Regions from separate parts of the Streptomyces sp. NPDC005791 genome, predicted to be linked through region 2. Evidence: riboswitches for the same ligand, from Rfam matches in the RefSeq annotation. Region 2 holds a riboswitch; each other region holds the start of a gene.

Region 1 (5,192 bases), on a different contig from region 2:
CGACGGCCAGTGGGCGTCGGCCGGACGGTGCGGCGTGCCGGGCTCAGCCGGGCTGGCCGTACCCCTCCAGGGCGTCCTGGACGTCGCGCAGCTGAGCCGGTGTGAGGAGGCTCGGCCGGTGGCCGGGCACGGAGCTCGCGGTAAGCCAGAGCCTGCACATCCATTCGAGCTGGGCGGTGCGGTCGTAGGCCTCGTCGAGGGTGGCCCCGTACGCCACGGTGCCGTGGTTCCGCAGCAGGCAGGCGGTGCGGTCGCGCAGGGCGGCCAGCATGGCGTCGGCGAGCTCCCGTGTCCCGTAGCGCGCGTAGGCGGCGGTGCGGACGGGGCCGCCGAGCATGGCGGCGGCGTAATGGACGAGCGGCAGCTCGGTGACGAGGGTGGAGACGGCCGTGGCGTGCACGGCGTGGGTGTGGACGACGGCCGCCGCGTCGGTCTCGCGGTAGACGGCCAGGTGGAGCGGGAGTTCGCTGGTCGGGACGAGGTCACCGAGGACCTGACGCCCCTCGATGTCGACGCCGACCGCGTCCCTGGGGCCGAGCCGGTCGTAGGGCACCCCGCTGGGGGTGACCAGGACGATGTCGCCGACCCGGGCCGAGACGTTGCCCGAGGTGCCGACGACCAGGCCGTCCGCCGCCGTCCTTCGGGCCGTCTCGACGACCCCGCCCCAGGCCCGTCCGATCGCCTCCGTGCTCACGTCACTCATGCGGGGGATCTTAGGGGGCATGTGAGGGGACGTGACTGATGTCTCTCCAGGGGGACACATCGGACATCCGGGCGGAGGGCGTGCGACGGCCGGGGCCTGTCCCCGCAACGGAACAGAGGTCTCCGGTCATGCGGCACGCACACAAACGGAACCCACGTACGCGCTTGGGGTCACCGTGCCGCCCTGCTCAGTTCATCTTCCGTTCACCCTGGTTGCTTACGTTCCACGTGCCAATGACGTCGAACGATTGCCTGGGTAAATGGAACACATCACGCTGCTGCTCGCGATTGTGGTCGTGACAGCTCTCGTGTTCGATTTCACGAACGGTTTCCACGACACCGCCAACGCGATGGCCACCACCATCTCGACCGGCGCGCTCAAGCCCAAGACAGCGGTGGCCATGTCCGCCGTTCTCAACCTCGTCGGCGCGTTCCTGTCGGTGGAGGTCGCCAGGACGATCTCCGGCGGGATCGTCAATGAGGACGGCCTCAGAACCGAGGTCATCTTCGCCGCGCTCGTCGGCGCCATCCTGTGGAACCTGCTGACCTGGCTGGTCGGCCTGCCCTCCAGTTCCTCCCACGCACTCTTCGGCGGCCTCATCGGCGCCGCGGTCATGTCGGCCGGCTGGTCCTCCATCAACGGCGGCACCGTCGTCACGAAGGTCCTGCTGCCCGCGATCGCCGCGCCCGTCGTCGCCGGTATCGCCGCGCTGCTGGCGACGAAGCTGACGTACCGCCTGAACCGGAAGATCACGGATCCGGCCCAGCTGAAGTCGACCGCCAAGGGGTACCGCGCCGGTCAGATCGCCTCCGCCGGTCTCGTCTCGCTCGCCCACGGCACCAACGACGCGCAGAAGACCATGGGCATCATCACCCTGGCGCTGGTCACCGGTGGTGTCCTCGCCCCCGGCTCCAACCCGCCGGTCTGGGTCATCGCCTCCGCCGGTATCGCCATCGCGCTGGGCACCTACCTCGGCGGCTGGCGCATCATCCGCACCATGGGCAGCGGCCTCACCGACCTGCGTCCGCCGCAGGGCTTCGCGGCCCAGACGAGCGCCGCCACGGTCATCCTGGCCTCCTCGCACCTCGGCTTCTCCCTCTCCACCACGCAGTCCTGCTCCGGTGCCGTCATGGGCGCGGGCCTCGGACGCAAGGGAGGCGTGGTCCGCTGGTCCACCGCCACCCGGATGTTCATCGCCTGGGGGCTGACACTGCCTGCCGCCGGCCTGGTCGCCGCGGGTGCCGAGTTCCTGACCAAGCAGGGCCCCTGGGGCGTCGCCGTGGTCGCCGTCCTGCTCGTCGCGGGCTCCGGCGCCATCTGGATGCTGTCGCGCCGCAAGCCGGTCGACCACACCAACGTCAACGCGACCGGGGACGAGCCCGTGGGCGTCGTCACGACCGCCATCGCGGCCGTCAGCCCGCCGCCCGTCGGCGTGGCCGCCACCGAGCTCAAGACCACCATCCACGCTCCGGCCGCGACGGCCGAGACCCCGGCCGATCCGGCCCGGCCGGCCACGGTGTAAGGACAGATCCGTATGAACATCGACTGGGCAGCTCTCGCCTCCGTCTTCGGCGTCAGCCTCGTGATCACCGTCGCACTGGTGGGCCTCTTCACCCTCGGCATCACCGGCCTGGCCAGGCAGACGCCGACGGCGCAGGGCGGCGGCGGGGCCGGCGTCCTCGCGCGCACCGGCGCCTACGCCTGCTTCGGGCTGTGCCTGGCGGCGGTCGCGTACGGCATCTATCTGATCGTCGCCTGACCTCCACGCGGGGCAGTCACCGGCCGGACACACCACGGGTGTGTCCGGCCGGCGTGCGTCTGAGCACACCGAACCGGTTCCGCAGCCTCGCAGGTCAGCGGCAGGTTGACGGGCGTTCGCGGCGCATGGTGGACTGCCGTAGCCATTGAGGCCGGCCCAGCCGGCCTTACGGCGACAGGAGAGGAAGCCGGTGCGAATCCGGCGCGGTCCCGCCACTGTCACCGGGGAGCAGCCTCCACACGGAAGTCACGGCCCGCCACCGCGGGCTGGAAGGCCGGAGGACCTGCGGATCCGGAAGCCAGGAGACTCTCGTCGCCGGTCACGTCGAACCAGGGCGCGGACCCTGAGTGAGGACATACGCCATGCCTGGCTGCCCTGCGTCGGTCACCACACCACCCGTCGTGATGGTCCTTCGAGGCGCGACGGCCGGCTGAGCGGTGAGAGCCGACCGCATCTTCGCGTACGGCGCCGCAGCCGGCCTGATCGGCGACCTGCTGCTGGGTGATCCCCGGCGGGGTCACCCCGTCGCCGCCTTCGGGCGCGCCGCGGCGGGTGCCGAGAGCCGTCTGTGGCGCGATCACCGCGGCTGGGGCGCCCTGCACACGCTCGTCTGCGCCGGGGGTGCCACGGGCGCCGCCGCGCTGGCCGCCCGTGCCGTGCGGAACCGTCCCGCAGCCGCCGTGGCGCTGACCGCCGCCGCCACCTGGTCCGTCGTCGGGGGCACCTCGCTGGGCCGCGAGGCGCGCGCCGTCGGCGGGGCGCTGGCCGCCGGGGACATCGAAGCGGCCCGGGAGCGGCTGCCGCATCTGTGCGGCCGTGATCCGCAGGCACTGGACGGACAGCAGATCGCCCGCGCGGTGGTGGAGTCCGTCGCCGAGAACACCTCGGACGCCGTCGTGGGCGCACTGGTGTGGGGCGCGCTCGGCGGGGTGCCCGGGCTCGTCGCCTTCCGGGCCGTCAACACCCTCGACGCCATGGTCGGCCACAAGTCGCCCCGCTACCGGCGTTACGGCTGGGCATCGGCCCGGCTCGACGACGTCGCCGGCTGGCCCGGAGCCCGGCTCACCGCCGTGCTCGCCGTGGCCGCCGGAGGGCGTCCGCGCGCGGCCGTCCGGGCCTGGCGGGCCGACGCGGGCCGGCATCCCAGCCCCAACGCGGGCCCGGTGGAGGCCTCGTTCGCGGGCGCGCTCGGCGTACGGCTCGGCGGCACCCTCGCGTACGGCGGGCGGGTCGAGCACCGGCCGGTCCTCAACGGCGAGGCGGGCCGGGACGTGCGGGTCACGGACGTCGAACGGGCGGTGCGGCTGTCGCGCCGGGTGAGTGTGCTGGCCCTCGCCGTGTGTGCGGCGGGACGGCTGGCCATGGGACGGAGAGACGGATGAGCGGCGGGCTGCTGGTCGCGGGAACCACGTCGGACGCGGGCAAGAGTGTCGTCACGGCCGGGATCTGCCGGTGGCTGGTGCGCCAGGGGGTGAAGGTCGCACCGTTCAAGGCGCAGAACATGTCGCTGAACTCGTTCGTCACCCGGGAGGGCGCGGAGATCGGCCGGGCCCAGGCGATGCAGGCGCAGGCCGCCCGGGTGGAACCGTCGGCGCTGATGAACCCGGTGCTGCTCAAGCCCGGTGGTGACCGGTCGAGCCAGGTCGTCCTGATGGGGAAGCCGGTCGGCGAGATGAGTGCGCGCGGCTACCACGGAGGGCGCCAGGAGGCGCTGCTGGGGACGGTCGTGGACTGTCTGGAGCAGCTCCGGGGCACGTACGACGCCGTGATCTGCGAGGGCGCGGGCAGTCCGGCCGAGATCAATCTGCGGCGTACGGACATCGTCAACATGGGCATCGCCCGGGCCGCGCGCTTTCCCGTGCTGGTGGTCGGGGACATCGACCGGGGCGGTGTGTTCGCCTCGTTCTTCGGCACGACGGCGCTGCTGAGCCCCGAGGACCAGTCCCTGGTCGCCGGGTACCTCGTCAACAAGTTCCGTGGTGACGTGTCGTTGCTGGAGCCCGGTCTCGACATGCTCCTCGGGCTCACGGGCCGGCGTACGTACGGGGTGCTGCCGTACGCCCACGGTCTGGGCATCGACGAGGAGGACGGACTGCGGGTGTCGATGCGCGGCGCCGTACGGGAATCGGTCGTGGCGCCGCCGCACGGTGCGGACGTGCTGCGCGTCGCGGTGTGCGCCGTCCCGCTGATGTCGAACTTCACCGATGTGGACGCCCTGGCGGCCGAGCCGGGTGTCGTGGTGCGGTTCGTGGACCGGGCGGAGGAGCTCGCCGACGCGGACCTCGTGGTCGTGCCCGGGACGCGGGGCACCGTGAAGGCGCTGGCGTGGCTGCGCGAGCGGGGGCTGGCCGACGCGCTGCGACGGCGGGCCGCCGAGGGGCGGCCGGTGCTGGGGATCTGCGGCGGGTTCCAGGTCCTGGGGGAGCGCATCGAGGACGACGTGGAGTCGCGGGCAGGTCTGGTCGACGGGCTCGGGCTGCTGCCGGTGCGGGTCCGCTTCGGCCGGGAGAAGGTCTTGGCCCGGCCCGTCGGGACGGCGCTCGGGGAGCCGGTGGAGGGGTACGAGATCCACCACGGGGTCGCCGAGGTGGCCGGCGGCGAGCCGTTCCTGGACGGGTGCCGGGTGGGTTCGGTCTGGGGGACGCACTGGCACGGGTCGCTGGAGAGCGACGCGTTCCGGCGGGCGTTCCTCGGCGAGGTCGCGCGGGCCGCGGGGCGGCGGTTCGTCCC
Region 2 (5,192 bases):
GGGCGTGAGCGCAGGTAGTACGTCGTCTTCAGTCCCTGCTTCCAGGCGTACGCGTACATGGAGGAGAGCTTGCCGATCGTCGGCGTCTCCAGGAACAGGTTCAGTGACTGGCTCTGGTCGAGGAACGGCGTACGGGCCGCAGCCATGTCGATCAGGCCGCGCTGCGGGATCTCCCACGCCGTGCGGTACAGCGCCCGCACGTCCTCGGGGATCCAGCCGAAGCCCTGGACCGAGCCGCTCGCCTCGCGCAGGGCCTCGCGGGTCCTGGCGTCCCAGACGCCGAGCTTCTTCAGCTCGTCCACCAGGTAGGCGTTGACCTGGAGGAACTCCCCGCTGAGCGTCTCCCGCTTGAAGAGGTTGGAGACCTGGGGCTCGATGCACTCGTACACACCGGCGATCGAGGCGATGGTCGCGGTCGGCGCGATGGCGAGCAGCAGTGAGTTGCGCATCCCGCTCTTCGCGATCCGGGCCCGCAGGGCGTCCCAGCGCTCCGGCCAGTTCAGCTCGGTGGCGTAGTGGTCGGGATGCAGGACGCCCCGGGCGGCGCGGGTCTCCGACCAGGCGGGCAGGGGACCCGACCGTTCGGCGAGGTCGCAGGACGCCTCGTAGGCGGCGAGCATGATCCGCTCGGAGATCCGGGTGGAGAGCGCGCGGGCCTCGGGGGAGTCGAACGGCAGGCGGAGCTGGAAGAAGACGTCCTGCAGGCCCATCGCGCCCAGGCCCACCGGGCGCCAGCGGGCGTTGGACCGGCCGGCCTGTTCGGTCGGGTAGAAGTTGATGTCCACCACCCGGTCGAGGAAGGTCACCGCTGTACGCACGGTGGCGTCCAGCCGTTCCCAGTCGATGGTGCCGTCGGCGACGAAAGCGCCGAGGTTGACCGACCCCAGGTTGCAGACGGCCGTCTCGTCGTCGTCGGTGACCTCCAGGATCTCGGTGCAGAGATTCGACGAGTGCACGACACGGCCCGGCTCGGCGGTCTGGTTCGCGGTCCGGTTGGAGGCGTCCTTGAACGTCATCCAGCCCTGCCCGGTCTGAGCGAGCGTCCGCATCATCCGCCCGTACAGCTCACGGGCCGGGAGGGTCTTGCGGGCGAGCCCTTTGGCCTCGGCGGCCCGGTAGGCGGCGTCGAACGCGTCGCCCCACAGGTCCACCAGTTCGGGTGCGTCGGCCGGGGAGAACAGCGACCACTCCGTGTCCGCGTCGACGCGGCGCATGAACTCGTCAGGGATCCAGTGCGCGAGGTTGAGGTTGTGCGTACGCCGCTGGTCCTCGCCGGTGTTGTCGCGCAGCTCCAGGAACTCCTCGATGTCCGCGTGCCAGGTCTCCAGGTAGACGGCGGCGGCGCCCTTGCGGCGGCCCCCCTGGTTCACCGCGGCGACCGAGGCGTCGAGCGTCTTTAGGAACGGCACGATGCCGTTGGAGTGTCCGTTGGTACCGCGGATGAGTGAACCCCGGGCGCGGATACGGGAGTACGAGAGACCGATGCCGCCCGCGTGCTTGGAGAGGCGCGCCACCTGGTGGTAGCGGTCGTAGATCGAGTCCAGCTCGTCCAGCGGTGAGTCCAGCAGGTAGCAGGACGACATCTGCGGGTGGCGGGTGCCGGAGTTGAAGAGGGTGGGGGAGGAGGGCAGGTAGTCGAGCCGGCTCATCAGGCCGTACAGTGCGGCCACTTCCTCGAGGGCGCGCTCGGAGGTGTCCTCGGCGAGGCCGGCGGCGACGCGCAGCATGAAGTGCTGCGGGGTCTCGACGACCTCGCGGGTGAGCGGGTGGCGCAGCAGGTAGCGGCTGTGCAGCGTCCGCAGCCCGAAGTAGCCGAAGCGGTCGTCGGCTCCGTCGGCGAGCGCCCGGTCGACCAGCGCGTCGAGGGCGTCGGCGTGCAGGATGACGAACTCGGCCGTACGGTCCGCGATCAGGCCCTCGCGATGGCCGACGGCGACCGATGCCGAGAAGGAGACAGCGCCCTGGCCGGCGGCCTCGTCCGCGATGGCCCGGGTGAGGAGCCGGGCGGCGAGCCGGGAGTAGGCCGGGTCCTCGGAGATCAGGCCGGCGGCCGCCTCGGTGGCCAGCGAGCGCAGCTCGGCCTCGTCCGCCCGTGCGCTGCGGCCGCGCAGTGCGGCGGCGGCGACCCGTCCGGGATCGGTGTCGGGCAGATCGGCGGTGAGGCCGGTCAGGGTCCGCAGCAGTGCGGTTCCGGGAGCGTCGGTCGTGCGGCCTTCGGATGCCGCGGCTGAAACCGGGTCGGCTGGCGCGATGGTCACTGGGGGCTATCCCTCGCTCGGCCCAGGGCCTGCGGGAGCGGGGCAGCCGGGCACGACGGTGCCCGGGGAAGGACAGCACGGCGCACGGCGTCCACCGGCCCTCCGCGGGGCCCGGACGTCTCGGCGTCCGGTTCGGTCGAGCCGGACGCACTGTCGACAGGTCTTCGGACTTCGGGGTGCCCGGAAGCACACCGATCACCGTTGCGGGACAGTTCCGGATTCGCACCGGATTCCCCTGCGGCGACAGCGAGGTCGAGCATACATGTGGGGGCTGTCGATCGACGTAGCCCCCATATGTTGTGTCGTGACGAGTCAGAGCTGCAGGCGGTACGTCAGGAGCGAGGAGCCCTCCAGCGGATTGCGGTCCAGCTCCGGAGTCGGTACGGAGCCGAGGCGGTGGGGCCAGCCGCCCGGTACGACGACGTCCCGGCAGGGTGGACCCTGCCGGGACGTCGTCGTACTCCGTGACCGCTGCTGGAGGTCAGTGACCGCCCGGCGCACCCGCTGTGGCCGGCGGGAGCTCGGCCTTGACGCCCGGGTCTCCGACGTCCGCCGTGTAGTCCGACGGCGAGGTCTCGTCCACACCGGCCGGGGCCTTCACCGCGTTGAGGACGAAGGTCAGCACGACCACGACGACGAGGTTCAGCACGAACGCGGTGAGACCGATGTAGCCGATCTCGCCGATGCCGGGGATCTCCTTCGAGGACCCGCCGAAGTGCTTCTGGGTCGGGCTGGCGACGCCGTACGCCGCCACGGTGCCGTAGAGCATTCCGATCGCCCAGCCCGCGATCAGGGCCCAGCGGTGGAACCATCGGGTGAACAGGCCGCCCACCAGGGCCGGCATCGTCTGGAGGATCCAGATACCGCCCAGCAGCTGGAAGTTGATCGCGACCGTCTTGTCCATGGTGAGGACGAAGGCGAGCGCGCCGACCTTGACCAGGAGCGAGACCAGCTTGGAGACCTTGGTCTCCTGCGCCGGGGTCGCGTCGGGCTTGATGAAGTCCTTGTAGATGTTGCGGGTGAAGAGGTTCGCCGCGGCGATCGACATGATCGCGGCCGGCACCAGGGCGCCGATCCCGATCGCGGCGAAGGCAACGCCCGCGAACCAGTCGGGGAACATGTTCTCGAACAGCTGCGGGATCGCGAGCTGGCCGTTGTCCACCTTGATCCCGGCGGCGATCGCCATGAAGCCGAGCAGGGCCAGGAGGCCCAGCATCAGCGAGTACAGCGGCAGGATCGTGGTGTTGCGCCGGATGACCTCACGACTGCGGCTGGAGAGCGTCGCCGTGATCGAGTGCGGGTACATGAAGAGGGCCAGCGCCGAGCCCAGAGCCAGCGTGGCGTAACCCCACTGGCCCATGTCACCCGGGACGAGGCCCGCGACGGGCTTTCCCGCAGCCTCGTTCTTCGCCGAGAACGCCTCGCCCGCCTTGGCGAAGATGTCGTCGAAGCCACCGAGCTTGATCGGGATGTAGATGATCGCCACGGCGATGACCAGGTAGATCAGTCCGTCCTTGACGAACGCGATGAGCGCGGGCGCGCGCAGCCCCGAGGAGTAGGTGTACGCGGCGAGGACGGCGAAGGCGATCAGCAGGGGCAGGTCCTTGATGAACCAGTGCGTGGTCTCGCCACCGCCGACGCCCATGACGTCCAGCACGGCCTGGATGCCGACCAGCTGGAGCGCGATGTACGGCATCGTGGCGAGGATGCCGGTGAGCGCGACCGCCAGTGAGAGCCCTTTGGAGCCGAAGCGACCGCGGACGAAGTCCGAGGTGGTGACGTATCCGTGCTTGTGCGAGACCGACCACAGGCGCGGAAGGAAGGTGAAGATCAGCGGGTAGACGAGGATCGTGTACGGGACGGCGAAGAAGCCGGCCGCGCCCGCCGCGTAGATCGCCGCGGGCACCGCGACGAAGGTGTACGCCGTGTAGAGGTCGCCGCCGAGCAGGAACCAGGTGACCCAGGTGCCGAACGACCGCCCACCCAGGCCCCATTCGTCGAGGCTGGCCTCGTTCTCGGCCTTGCGCCAGCGCGCGGCCATGAATCCGATGACCGTGACGGCCACGAAGAAGAAGATGAACACGGCGAGTGCGACGCCGTTCACGCCGTCCTTCATGCGGACGCACCCCCCTTGCGGGCGCGCTGGTCACGCTGCCACAGCTTGTACGCGATCATGGTGAGAGCGGTCGAGACCAGCACCCAGAGCATCTGGTACCAGTAGAAGAACGGGATGCCGATGAAAGTCGGTTCGACCTTCGCGTACGAGCCGACCCAGAGCATCGCCACGAACGGGGCGATCAGGCAGAGCCCGATGACCACCCTGGCCGGTGTCACTGTCGGTGCTGTCGGTGGGTTCGCATCGTTTTCTTCTGGCATGTGGCGACTCCGTCCCCTCGCTGATCACCTGGTGCAATGCGCAGGAAATCTAAGCGAGAGTTCCGGCCACCGTCACCCCCCGTCCGCATTGCGGTCCTGCAACGGTCCGGTGTCGCCCGAAATGCCTGGTCCCCCTGTGCGTACAGGGGGACCAGAGGTGTCAGGGAGTCCGTGGCGTCTCAGTCCGTGGGACGCTTCAGGCGGGCCACGAACTTGTACCGGTCACCCCGGTAGACGGAGCGAACCCACTCCACCGGTTCGCCGTCCCCGTCGATCGAATGCCGGGACAGCATGAGCATCGGAAGCCCCACGTCCGTGCCGAGCAGCCCCGCCTCGCGCGGCGTGGCGAGCGAGGTCTCGATGGTCTCCTCGGCCTCGGCGAGCCGGACGTCGTACACCTCGGCCAGTGCGGTGTAGAGCGAGGTGTACTTCACCAGTGAACGGCGCAGCGCGGGAAAGCGCTTGGCCGAGAGGTGGGTGGTCTCGATGGCCATCGGTTCCCCGCTGGCGAGCCGGAGCCGCTCGATCCGCAGCACCCGCCCGCCCGCCGTGATGTCC
Region 3 (5,192 bases), on a different contig from region 2:
GCACAGCCGGGCCGTCCGATGCAGGCCCCGACACCGGCCCACGGGGAGTCGGGCCCGGTGATCAGACCGGCCTCGGAGAACTCCCCCAGCAGGCCGTCCGCGAGGTGAGGTGCGATGCCGGTGACCACGGCTCCGCGCCAGGGCGTGAGCCGGAGTTCGCCGCCGCGGGCCAGCAACCGCCACTGCGCCGGGTCCAGCCGCCCCAGCGGTACGCCGACGGACAGCGCGGCCTCCCGGCCGTTGTCCGGGACGCGGCCGGGCTCCGGGGCCGTGGTGCCGGGAGGGCGGGGACGGGACTCAGGTGCGCCGGCGATCCCGGCCTGCCGGAGCCGTCGTACGACGTTGTCGCGCAGCGCGGCCGTCGCGTCGTGCGGCAGGTCCCGCACCCGCCAGGCACCGGTGTCCCGGGCCGCGTCCAGGAAGGCCTCGGCGGCGACGATCGCGGCGCGGGGGCCGTCGCAGGAGGGGACGCGGAGAGCGGCGTCACCGTCCCCGACGCGCAGCAGCGCGTATCCGTCGGCGCGGCCCAGGAGTGTGAGGTCGGCGCCGATGGCGTCCACGTCTCCCCGGCCGTCGTCGAGTGCGAACAGAAAGCGTCCGGAGAGTGCTGTGGTCCGGTCGTTTCCGCAGAGGAGCCGGTCCAGCTCGGTCAGCCACGGTCTGAGGTCTGTGGACCCGAGACCGTCCAGCCCGGAGAGCGGGGACGCGACCACGTTGCGTACGCGCTCATGCGCTTCGGAGGGCAGCAACCCGGCCCGGCTCAGCAATCCGGCCAGCTCCGCACCGCAGTCGGGGGCGAGCCCGCGCAGCTGCACGTTCCCACGGGAGGTGAGATGCAGCTCACCGTCACCGAAGCGCTCGGCCGCCTGCCCCAGCGCCGCTGCCTGGTGGGGCGTCAACACCCCGCCGGGTATGCGTATCCGCGCCAGCGCACCGTCGTCCGCCCGGTGCAGCCGCAGTGCGCCGGGGCAGGCGTCACCGCTGCTCCGGGCACACGCGTCGCCCGGAGACCGGGACGGAAGGGAGGAGGCGGACATGGCGGCGAGCATACCGACCGTGACCGTGGCACACCCCGACGGTCACTGTGACCTACGGGACACCCACCGCCGCCCCGGTCAGGACGGGGGCCGTCTGGTCAGGACCCCCCACCCGCCGCCTACTATGCCTAGTGCCGCGTCAGTCAGGGTTTGCCCGTCAAGGAGCGGCGTCAGGTGCGTGCTGTCGGTGTGCCGGCCGGAAGCCCTTGTACTGGATGTACTCGGGCTTTCGGCCGGTGCGGCGAGAGTGCGTGCCGGGCGTCGCGACGGGGCGAACCTTGGCTGATGCGGCACTAGCGGCGGTCCGTTGGGTCCGCCATCGCCATACGGCGACATGGGAGGAAGCCCGGTGAGATTCCGGCGCGGTCCCGCCACTGTGAGCCCGGCCGTCCGGCCGTGCGAGTCAGGAACTCCCGTCCCCGAGGTCCCGGTTCCGCCCAGGACCCCCATCCGACACCGCCCGGGGCGTGGACACCCCGGGGAAGGACTGACGCCGCATGATCCTGCTCCTGTCGACGTCCGACACCGACCTGCTCAGCGCCCGTGCCTCCGGCGGCCCGGTCGGCTTCCGCTACGCGAACCCGTCCCGGCTCTCCGCCGAGGACCTGCCGCAGCTCCTGGAGGGCACGGATCTCGTCGTCGTGCGTCTCCTCGGTGGTGTCCGCGCCTGGCAGGAGGGGCTCGACCAGGTTCTCGCCACCGGTCGGCCCGTCGTCGTCCTCACCGGTGAACAGGCCCCCGACGCCCAGCTGATGGCCGCCTCCACGGTGCCCATCGGCATCGCGGCGGAGGCGCACGCCTACCTCGCGCACGGCGGCCCCGCCAACCTGGAACAGCTGGCCCGCTTCCTCTCCGACACCGTGCTGCTCACCGGCCACGGCTTCGAGCCGCCCGCCCCGGCCCCCGCGTGGGGTCCGCTGGAGCGGACCGCCCGGGACGTCACAGGACCGACGGTCGCGGTGCTCTACTACCGCGCCCACCACATGAGCGGGAACACCGCGTTCGTCGAGGCGCTCTGCACCGCCGTCGAGGACGCGGGCGCACGCCCCCTCCCGCTGTACGTCGCCTCGCTGCGCACCCCCGAGCCCGAGCTCATCGACGAACTCCGCGCCGCGGACGCCATCGTGACCACCGTCCTCGCCGCGGGCGGCACCAAGCCCGCCACCGCCTCGGCCGGCGGCGACGACGAGTCATGGGACGCGGGCGCCCTCACCGGCCTCGACGTACCCGTCCTCCAGGCGCTCTGCCTCACCAGCCCGCGCGCGGCCTGGGAGGAGAACGACGAGGGTGTCTCCCCGCTGGACGCGGCCACCCAGATCGCCGTCCCCGAGTTCGACGGCCGTCTGATCACCGTCCCGTTCTCCTTCAAGGAGATCGACGAGGACGGTCTGCCCGCGTACGTCGCCGACGCCGAGCGCGCCGCCCGGGTCGCCGGGATCGCCGTGCGCCATGCGCGGCTCCGCCACATCCCGGCCGCCGAGAAGCGGATCGCGCTCGTCCTGTCCGCGTATCCGACCAAGCACTCCCGCATCGGGAACGCCGTCGGTCTCGACACCCCCGCCAGCGCCGTCGCCCTGCTGCGCAGGCTCCGTGCCGAGGGCTACGACTTCGGGCCTGAGGAGGACATCCCGGGCCTGGTCTCCGGCGACGGTGACGAGTTGATCTACGCGCTGATCGAGGCCGGCGGTCACGACCAGGAGTGGCTGACCGAGGAGCAGCTGGCCCGCAACCCGGTCCGCATCCCCGCCGCCGACTACCGCCGCTGGTTCGCCACGCTCCCCGCCGAGTTGCGCGAGGCCGTCGAGCAGCACTGGGGCCCGGCGCCCGGCGAGATGTTCCTCGACCGGTCCCGCAACCCGGAGGGCGACATCGTGCTCGCCGCCCTTCGTCGCGGGAACCTGCTGATCCTCATCCAGCCGCCGCGCGGCTTCGGCGAGAACCCGATCGCGATCTACCACGACCCCGATCTGCCGCCCTCGCACCACTACCTGGCCGCCTACCGCTGGATCGCCGCGTCCGCCGACGACAACGGCTTCGGCGCCGACGCGATGATCCACCTGGGCAAGCACGGCAACCTGGAGTGGCTGCCCGGCAAGAACGCCGGCCTGTCCGCCGCCTGCGGCCCCGACGCCGCGCTGGGCGATCTGCCGCTGGTCTACCCGTTCCTGGTCAACGACCCGGGCGAGGGCACCCAGGCCAAGCGCCGCGTGCACGCCACCCTCGTGGACCACCTCGTCCCGCCGATGGCGCGCGCCGACAGCTACGGCGACATCGCCCGCCTCGAACAGCTCCTCGACGAGCACGCCCAGATCGCGGCGATGGACCCGGCCAAGCTCCCGGCCGTCCGCGCCCAGATCTGGACCCTCATCCAGGCCGCGAAGCTCGACCACGACCTGGGCCTGGAGGACCGGCCGGAGGACGAGGGCTTCGACGAGTTCATCATGCATCTCGACGGCTGGCTCTGTGAGATCAAGGACGTCCAGATTCGCGACGGCCTGCACGTCCTCGGCAGCGCCCCGGCCGGGAAGGACCGCGTCAACCTGGTCCTCGCCGTCCTGCGCGCCCGCCAGATCTGGGGCGGTACGGCGTCGCTGCCCGGCCTGCGCGAGGCGCTCGGCCTCGACGAGTCGGCGGCGACCCGCACCGCCGCCGACGAGACCGAGGAGCAGGCCCGTGCGCTCGTCCAGGCGATGGACGACGCGGACTGGGACCCCGCCGCCGTCGCCGGTGTGGCCGCGGGACGCCCGCAGGCCGTCGCCGACATCCTCGACTTCGCCGCCCGGGAGGTCGTGCCCCGCCTCGCCGCGACGACCGACGAGCTGGACCACGCGGTCCACGCGCTGAACGGCGGCTTCGTCCCCGCCGGTCCGTCAGGTTCCCCGCTGCGCGGCCTGGTCAACGTCCTGCCGACCGGCCGCAACTTCTACTCCGTCGACCCGAAGGCGGTCCCCTCCCGCCTCGCCTGGGAGACCGGCCAGGCCCTCGCCGACTCGCTCCTGGAGCGCTACCGCGCGGACAACGGCGACTGGCCCACCTCGGTCGGCCTGTCCCTGTGGGGCACGAGCGCCATGCGCACCGCGGGGGACGACATCGCGGAGGCGTTCGCGCTGCTCGGCGTACGCCCCGTCTGGGACGACGCCTCGCGCCGGGTCACCGGCCTGGAGCCGATCCCGTACGAGGAGCTGGGGCGCCCCCGCATCGACGTCACGCTGCGGATCTCCGGCTTCTTCCGCGACGCGTTCCCGCACACCATCGGCCTGCTCGACGACGCCGTCCGCCTGGCCGCCTCCCTCGACGAGCCCGCCGAGCGGAACTTCGTACGCGCCCACACCCAGGCCGACCTGGCCGAGCACGGCGACGAGCGGCGTGCCACCACCCGCATCTTCGGCTCCCGGCCGGGGACGTACGGTGCCGGTCTGCTCCAGCTGATCGACTCCCGCGACTGGCGTACGGACGCCGACCTCGCCGAGGTGTACACGGTGTGGGGCGGCTACGCCTACGGCCGTGAGCTGGACGGGCGTCCGGCCCGGGACGAGATGGAGACGGCGTACAAGCGGATCGCGGTGGCGGCGAAGAACACCGACACCCGTGAGCACGACATCGCGGACTCGGACGACTACTTCCAGTACCACGGCGGCATGGTCGCGACCGTACGCGCGCTGAAGGGCACCGCCCCCGAGGCGTACATCGGCGACTCGACCCGGCCCGAGACGGTCCGCACCCGCACCCTGGTCGAGGAGACGTCCCGGGTCTTCCGCGCCCGGGTGGTCAACCCGAAGTGGATCGAGGCGATGCGCCGCCACGGTTACAAGGGCGCCTTCGAGCTGGCGGCGACGGTCGACTACCTCTTCGGGTACGACGCGACGACGGGCGTGGTCGCGGACTGGATGTACGACAAGCTGACCGAGGCGTACGTCCTGGACCCGACGAACCGCGCGTTCCTCCAGCAGGCGAACCCCTGGGCGCTGCACGGCATCGCCGAGCGCCTCCTGGAGGCCGAGTCCCGGGGTATGTGGGCGAAGCCCGACCCGGCGGTGCTCGAAGCGCTGCGCCAGGTCTTCCTGGAGACGGAAGGCGACCTGGAGGGCGAGGACTGACCGGCCGCCGAGGCGGGGTGCGGGGAGGGCGCTCCCCGTTGCTGCCTCCCCGCGTCAG
Region 4 (5,192 bases), on a different contig from region 2:
AACACGTGACGGCCGGTCACGCGACCCCACGGGTGCTGGATCTGGGCTGTGGACCCGGTTCGCTGCCCGCGCGGCTGATCGAGCGCCTGCCGCAGGCCGAGATCGTGGCCGTCGACATGGACCCGCTGCTGCTGGCACTGGCCCGCGCCCGTCATCCGGACGCCGCCCGGTACGTCGAGGCCGTGATCGGCGAAGAGGGCTGGACGAGCGCCCTCGATCTCCAGGAGCCGGTCGACGCGGTCGTGTCCACCACCGCGCTCCACTACCTCCCCGAAGGGGTGCTGCGGAACACGTACACGGAGCTGACCGCGCTGCTACGGCCCGGCGGGGTACTGATCAACGCGGACCACCTGTCGCAGGACGGGGCCGGGTTCGCCGAGATCGCCGAGTTCGTCGGGGTCCGCCGGGCCGAACGCCGGCACGCCTTCGATCACGAGGACTGGGAGGCGTGGTGGTCCGCCGTCGAGAGCGATCCTGAGCTGACGCAGCTGTGCGCCGAGCGCCGTAAGCCGGGCTTCGTCCACGCCGACTGCGCCGTCACGCTCGGCCGGCACGTCGAACTGCTGGCCGAAGCGGGCTTCGGCCATGCCAGCCCGGTCTGGCAGGTGGGCAACAGCTACGTGCTCGTCGCCATCCGGCAGTAGGCCGTGAGGGCCGGGGCGACGCCGCCCCGGCCCTCACGGGCAACCGTCACCTCTGGGCGTACCTGAGATGGGGAGCGACGTCCTGCCCGGCGAAGGCTGAACTCGGCGGCCCGTCCGGCGGCGAACCAGTGAAGGGCAGGTCCCGCCGCCCGCGCCGGGAGCCGGCGGTGCAGGACCGGGAGAGCCGCGAGCCGACGGTGGGCCGCCCGCATCCACGACCGGATCACGGCCCTGCCCGACGGGTACGCCACCGAGGCGGCACGGACGTCACCTTGTCCGATGGCGAGGCCCGACACCTGTCCGTGGGCCTTGCTCGCCGACGCCCCCGCCCCCGCCCCCGTCCTCGTCCCCGTCCTCGTCCCCGTCCTCGTCCCGGACGAGGCCACCGCCTACGCCGATCCGCACTCCGAGGCACTGACCCAGGACACATGGTCCGAACGGCCCGGGGCCGCATCCCGCTGGTATCGCGCACGGACTGGCGACGATCCACACCGCCGACCTGATCGTGGTCCTGGAAGGAGGACGCCTCACAGAACAGGGCCATTGCGTGAACCTGCTGCCCCGGGACGGTCGTTACGCCCGGCGGGCGCACCGCTCGGCCTACGTCCGCGGCCCACCGAGGTCGGCCGGTTCCGGCTCGTGAGCTTGTCTTCGCGCCTCGCCCGGCACTACTGTCTCCACGCCTTGGTGAACGGGAAATCCGGTGTGATGCCGGTGCGGCCCTCGCCACTGTGATCGGGAAGTCCGGCTCCGGCCCTCGCGGGCAGCCACTGGGTCCTTGTGACCCGGGAAGGCGGAGTTCGGGCGGTGGTACCCGTAAGCCAGGAGACCGGCCAAGGCACTTCAACCATCCACGAGGTGCTGGAGAGGGTCTGCTGAGCCATGCACATAGCCGAGGGTTTTCTGCCTCCGGCGCACGCGATCGCCTGGGGTGTCGCGTCCGCGCCGTTCGTCGTCCACGGAGTCCGGTCACTGACGCGTGAAGTCAGGGAGAATCCTGAGAGCACGCTGCTCCTGGGTGCCTCCGGAGCCTTCACCTTCGTACTTTCCGCTTTGAAGATCCCTTCCGTGACGGGGAGTTGTTCGCACCCCACCGGCACGGGCCTGGGGGCCATCCTGTTCCGCCCGCCGATCATGGCGGTCCTGGGCACCATCACTCTGCTGTTCCAGGCGCTCCTGCTCGCCCACGGCGGTCTGACCACGCTGGGGGCCAACGTCTTCTCGATGGCGGTGGCCGGGCCCTGGGTGGGGTACGCGGTCTACAAGCTGCTGCGCAGGTACGGCGCGGCGCTGATGGTGGCGGTGTTCTTCGGCGCGTTCGTCGCCGACCTGTCGACCTACTGCGTCACGAGCGTGCAACTGGCGCTGGCCTTCCCGGACCCGAGCAGCGGGTTCGTGGGCGCGCTCGGCAAGTTCGGCTCCATCTTCGCGGTCACCCAGATCCCGCTCGCGGTGAGCGAAGGGCTCCTGACCGTTCTGGTCATGCGGCTCCTCGTGCAGTCCAGCAAGGGAGATCTGACCCGGCTCGGCGTGTTCCTCGCCGGCAAGCGGGACCGGACCAGGACGGCCGAGACCGAGGCGGTGGCGCGATGAACAGGAACACGAAGATAAACGCTCTTCTGCTGCTCGTCGTGGCCGCGCTGGCCGTCCTGCCCTTGGCCCTCGGCCTCGGCGACGACGAGAAGGAACCGTTCGCGGGCGCCGACGCCCAGGCCGAGACGGCGATCACCGAGATCGATCCCGCATACGAGCCCTGGTTCTCCCCGTTGTACGAACCGCCCTCCGGCGAGATCGAGTCGGCGCTGTTCGCCCTCCAGGCCGCCCTGGGCGCGGGTGTCCTCGCCTACTACTTCGGCCTGCGACGCGGGCGTCGTCAGGGCGAGCTGCGCGCGACCGCGCAGCGGGACAGCGGCGGCGCCGGGGAGCCCGCGGGCCGGGGGAACTGAGCGCGCGTGCTGCCGATCGACGCGGCGGCGCACAGCAGTCGCTGGCGCCGCCGCCATCCCCTGGACAAGGCCGTACTGGGTCTGGGACTCACGGCTCTGGCGATCTCGCTGCCGCCCTGGCCCGGAGCCGCACTGATCCTTCTCACGGCTGTCGCCGTGCTGCTGGGGCCGGCCGGTGTGCCCGCCCGCCGACTCTGGCGGGCCTACCGGGTTCCTCTGGGTTTCTGTGTCACCGGGGCGGCCACGCTTCTCGTGCAGGTCGGCGGGCCGGAAGGACTCGTGACCCTGGCCGACGGCGGGCCGGCCCGTGCCGGGGAGCTGCTGCTTCGCACCTCGGCGGCGTCGCTCGGGGTCCTGCTGTTCGCCTTCACCACCCCCATGTCCGATCTGCTGCCCCGCCTGGTCGAGGCAGGGGTGCCCGCTCCGGTGGTGGACGTCGCCCTGGTGACCTACCGCATGAGCTTCCTGCTCCTCGACTCCGTACGCCGTGTGCGGGAGGCCCAGGCGGCCCGGCTCGGACACACCACCCGGGCGGCCGCCTGGCGGTCCTTCGCCGGACTCGGAGCCACCGCGTTCATCAGGGCCTTCGAACGCGCGGCACGGCTCCAGACAGGGCTTGCCGGGCGGGGCTACGACGGAACCCTGCGTGTCCTGGTGCCCGCGGCCCGCGTCTCCGTCCGGTTCATGGCCGTGAGCGTCACACTGCTCGCGGCCCTCACCGCCCTGACCTTCGTGCTGGAAAGGCTTGTGTCATGAGCGAATCCGTGCTGCTCGCACTGCGGGACGCGTCCTTCGCGTACGAGGACGGTCCTGCCGTACTCAACGGCCTCGACTTCGAGGCGTACGAAGGACGTGCGCTCGCCCTGCTCGGCCGGAACGGCAGTGGGAAGACGACGCTGATGCGGCTCCTCAGCGGCGGGCTGCGTCCGCGCGTCGGGCAGCTGACGGCTCTGGGCCGCCCGGTCACGTACGACCGCAAAGGGCTGACCCGGCTGCGCACGACGGTCCAACTGGTGGTGCAGGACCCGGACGACCAGTTGTTCGCCGCGTCCGTCTCCCAGGACGTGTCGTTCGGACCGCTGAACCTCGGGCTCTCCGACGCCGAGGTGCGGGCCCGGGTGGACGAGGCGCTCGACGCCCTCGACATCACCGCTCTGGCGGACCGGCCCACCCACCTGCTCTCGTACGGGCAGCGTAAGAGGACCGCCATCGCGGGCGCGGTCGCGATGAGGCCCCGCGTGCTGATCCTCGACGAGCCGACCGCCGGGCTCGACCCGGACGGCCAGGAGCGGCTGCTCGCCACGCTCGGTACCCTGCGCGAGAGCGGCACCACCGTCATGATGGCCACCCACGACGTCGACCTCGCCCTGCGCTGGGCCGACGACGCCGCTCTTCTCACCCCCTCCGGTCTCCACGCCGGGCCGGCGCCCGCGATGCTGGCCCGGACGGATCTCCTGGGGGCAGCGGGGCTGCGGCTCCCGTGGGGCATCGCGACCGCCCGACTGCTGCGCGAACACGGCCTGCTGGACGCCACGGCGCCTGGTCCCCGTACTCCCGAGCAACTCGCGGGCCTCATCCCGCCGGCCGTCGGCAAGGGGCAGGTCCCCGGCCGCTCGTGAGAGGTCAGATCAGCCGGAAGAGGTCGCCGGCAGCGTGGACGTCGGTCAGGTCCTCGATCCCGCGGAGGCTGTCGCACAGGGCGTCCAGGACCGAGCCGGGCCCGGAGGCCTGGGGGGCGCCGATGCCCACGCCGAAGGAGCTGAAGCCCAGCGTGTGCTTGGCGTCGTTCCAGCTGCGCATCCACTGATCGCTGACGTCGCACTCCCCCTCGGTGATCATCACGATGTCGCCGCGCGCCGGCGCCCCTCGGAGTTGAACTCCTCCTCCAGCAGCTTGACGGCCGCGGCGAGCGGGGTCCGGAACTCGGTACCACCGCCGAAGAAGTGCTCCGCGAAGTCCAGGACTTCGGTGATGCCGGCCGGCTGGGAGCCCGGGAAGCGGCACACTCTCACAGAGTCGGACGAGGAGAAGAGGATGCCGACGAAATCACGGCGGAACCGGCCGATGAGATCCGCGAACCGCCCCAGCCGGCCCGAGCGCAGTCGCTCGGCGAGCTGGGCACGCAGGTCGAACGGCATCCGCTCCGGTTCGCCCGGTCCCACACCCCACGCGCGCATCAGCTCGGCCTCCCCGCGGGACTGCTCGGCGGCCTCGGCCGAGGCGCTCCGTGCCGCTGCGCGGATGCCGGGAGCCGCGCGGGGCCGGTGCGACTCACACACCGGCGGCGAGGAGATCGCCATTCGCCATTGCCCTCCCGAAATGAGGGAAACGGTATGAGGGGACGCTCTCCTGACGGCAGAAGCAGCTTTCCCACCCGTCGGACCGAACCGGGTCTTCGGCATCCGCGGCAGGTGCCGGAAGGCAGCTGTCACCTTGACCCTGCGAAAGACACCTCCCGGAAACCGCCACGGCCTCCGTCTGCCTTGCTGCAGCCGTGCACGCGGACACGAAAGGCCGGCCGAAGCGATGGAGAATCGCGGCGTGCGCATCATTCATTTCCGTACGGGCTTGGCCGCACGTGTCGATATCGGCCGTGCACAGG

What was found. A riboswitch is a leader RNA that binds a small molecule or an ion and turns the genes downstream of it on or off. The one in region 2 is predicted to bind cobalamin.
Region 1: linked by a shared signal. The riboswitch ahead of ACFYSH_RS31640 (cobalamin biosynthesis protein) and the one ahead of ACFYSH_RS06915 (ribonucleoside-diphosphate reductase subunit alpha) in region 2 are both predicted to bind cobalamin.
Region 3: linked by a shared signal. The riboswitch ahead of cobN (cobaltochelatase subunit CobN) and the one ahead of ACFYSH_RS06915 (ribonucleoside-diphosphate reductase subunit alpha) in region 2 are both predicted to bind cobalamin.
Region 4: linked by a shared signal. The riboswitch ahead of ACFYSH_RS08450 (energy-coupling factor ABC transporter permease) and the one ahead of ACFYSH_RS06915 (ribonucleoside-diphosphate reductase subunit alpha) in region 2 are both predicted to bind cobalamin.

What each region holds. Positions count from the first base shown of each region.
Region 1 is NZ_JBIAIP010000024.1:10,252-15,443, reverse strand. Features, by position in the region: gene ACFYSH_RS31655 (class II aldolase/adducin family protein) at 44-703, opposite strand; gene ACFYSH_RS31650 (inorganic phosphate transporter) at 963-2,225, shown strand; gene ACFYSH_RS31645 (hypothetical protein) at 2,238-2,462, shown strand; cobalamin riboswitch at 2,642-2,771, shown strand; gene ACFYSH_RS31640 (cobalamin biosynthesis protein) at 2,900-3,844, shown strand; gene ACFYSH_RS31635 (cobyric acid synthase) at 3,841-5,192, shown strand, end outside.
Region 2 is NZ_JBIAIP010000002.1:567,998-573,189, reverse strand. Features, by position in the region: gene ACFYSH_RS06915 (ribonucleoside-diphosphate reductase subunit alpha) at 1-2,258, opposite strand, end outside; cobalamin riboswitch at 2,396-2,530, opposite strand; gene mctP (monocarboxylate uptake permease MctP) at 2,740-4,374, opposite strand; gene ACFYSH_RS06905 (DUF3311 domain-containing protein) at 4,371-4,634, opposite strand; gene ACFYSH_RS06900 (GntR family transcriptional regulator) at 4,814-5,192, opposite strand, start outside.
Region 3 is NZ_JBIAIP010000004.1:97,784-102,975, reverse strand. Features, by position in the region: gene cobG (precorrin-3B synthase) at 1-1,049, opposite strand, end outside; cobalamin riboswitch at 1,329-1,470, shown strand; gene cobN (cobaltochelatase subunit CobN) at 1,535-5,134, shown strand.
Region 4 is NZ_JBIAIP010000003.1:291,070-296,261, reverse strand. Features, by position in the region: gene ACFYSH_RS08455 (class I SAM-dependent methyltransferase) at 1-644, shown strand, start outside; cobalamin riboswitch at 1,313-1,497, shown strand; gene ACFYSH_RS08450 (energy-coupling factor ABC transporter permease) at 1,527-2,237, shown strand; gene ACFYSH_RS08445 (energy-coupling factor ABC transporter substrate-binding protein) at 2,234-2,590, shown strand; gene cbiQ (cobalt ECF transporter T component CbiQ) at 2,597-3,346, shown strand; gene ACFYSH_RS08435 (ATP-binding cassette domain-containing protein) at 3,343-4,209, shown strand; partial or broken gene ACFYSH_RS08430 (hypothetical protein) at 4,214-4,845, opposite strand.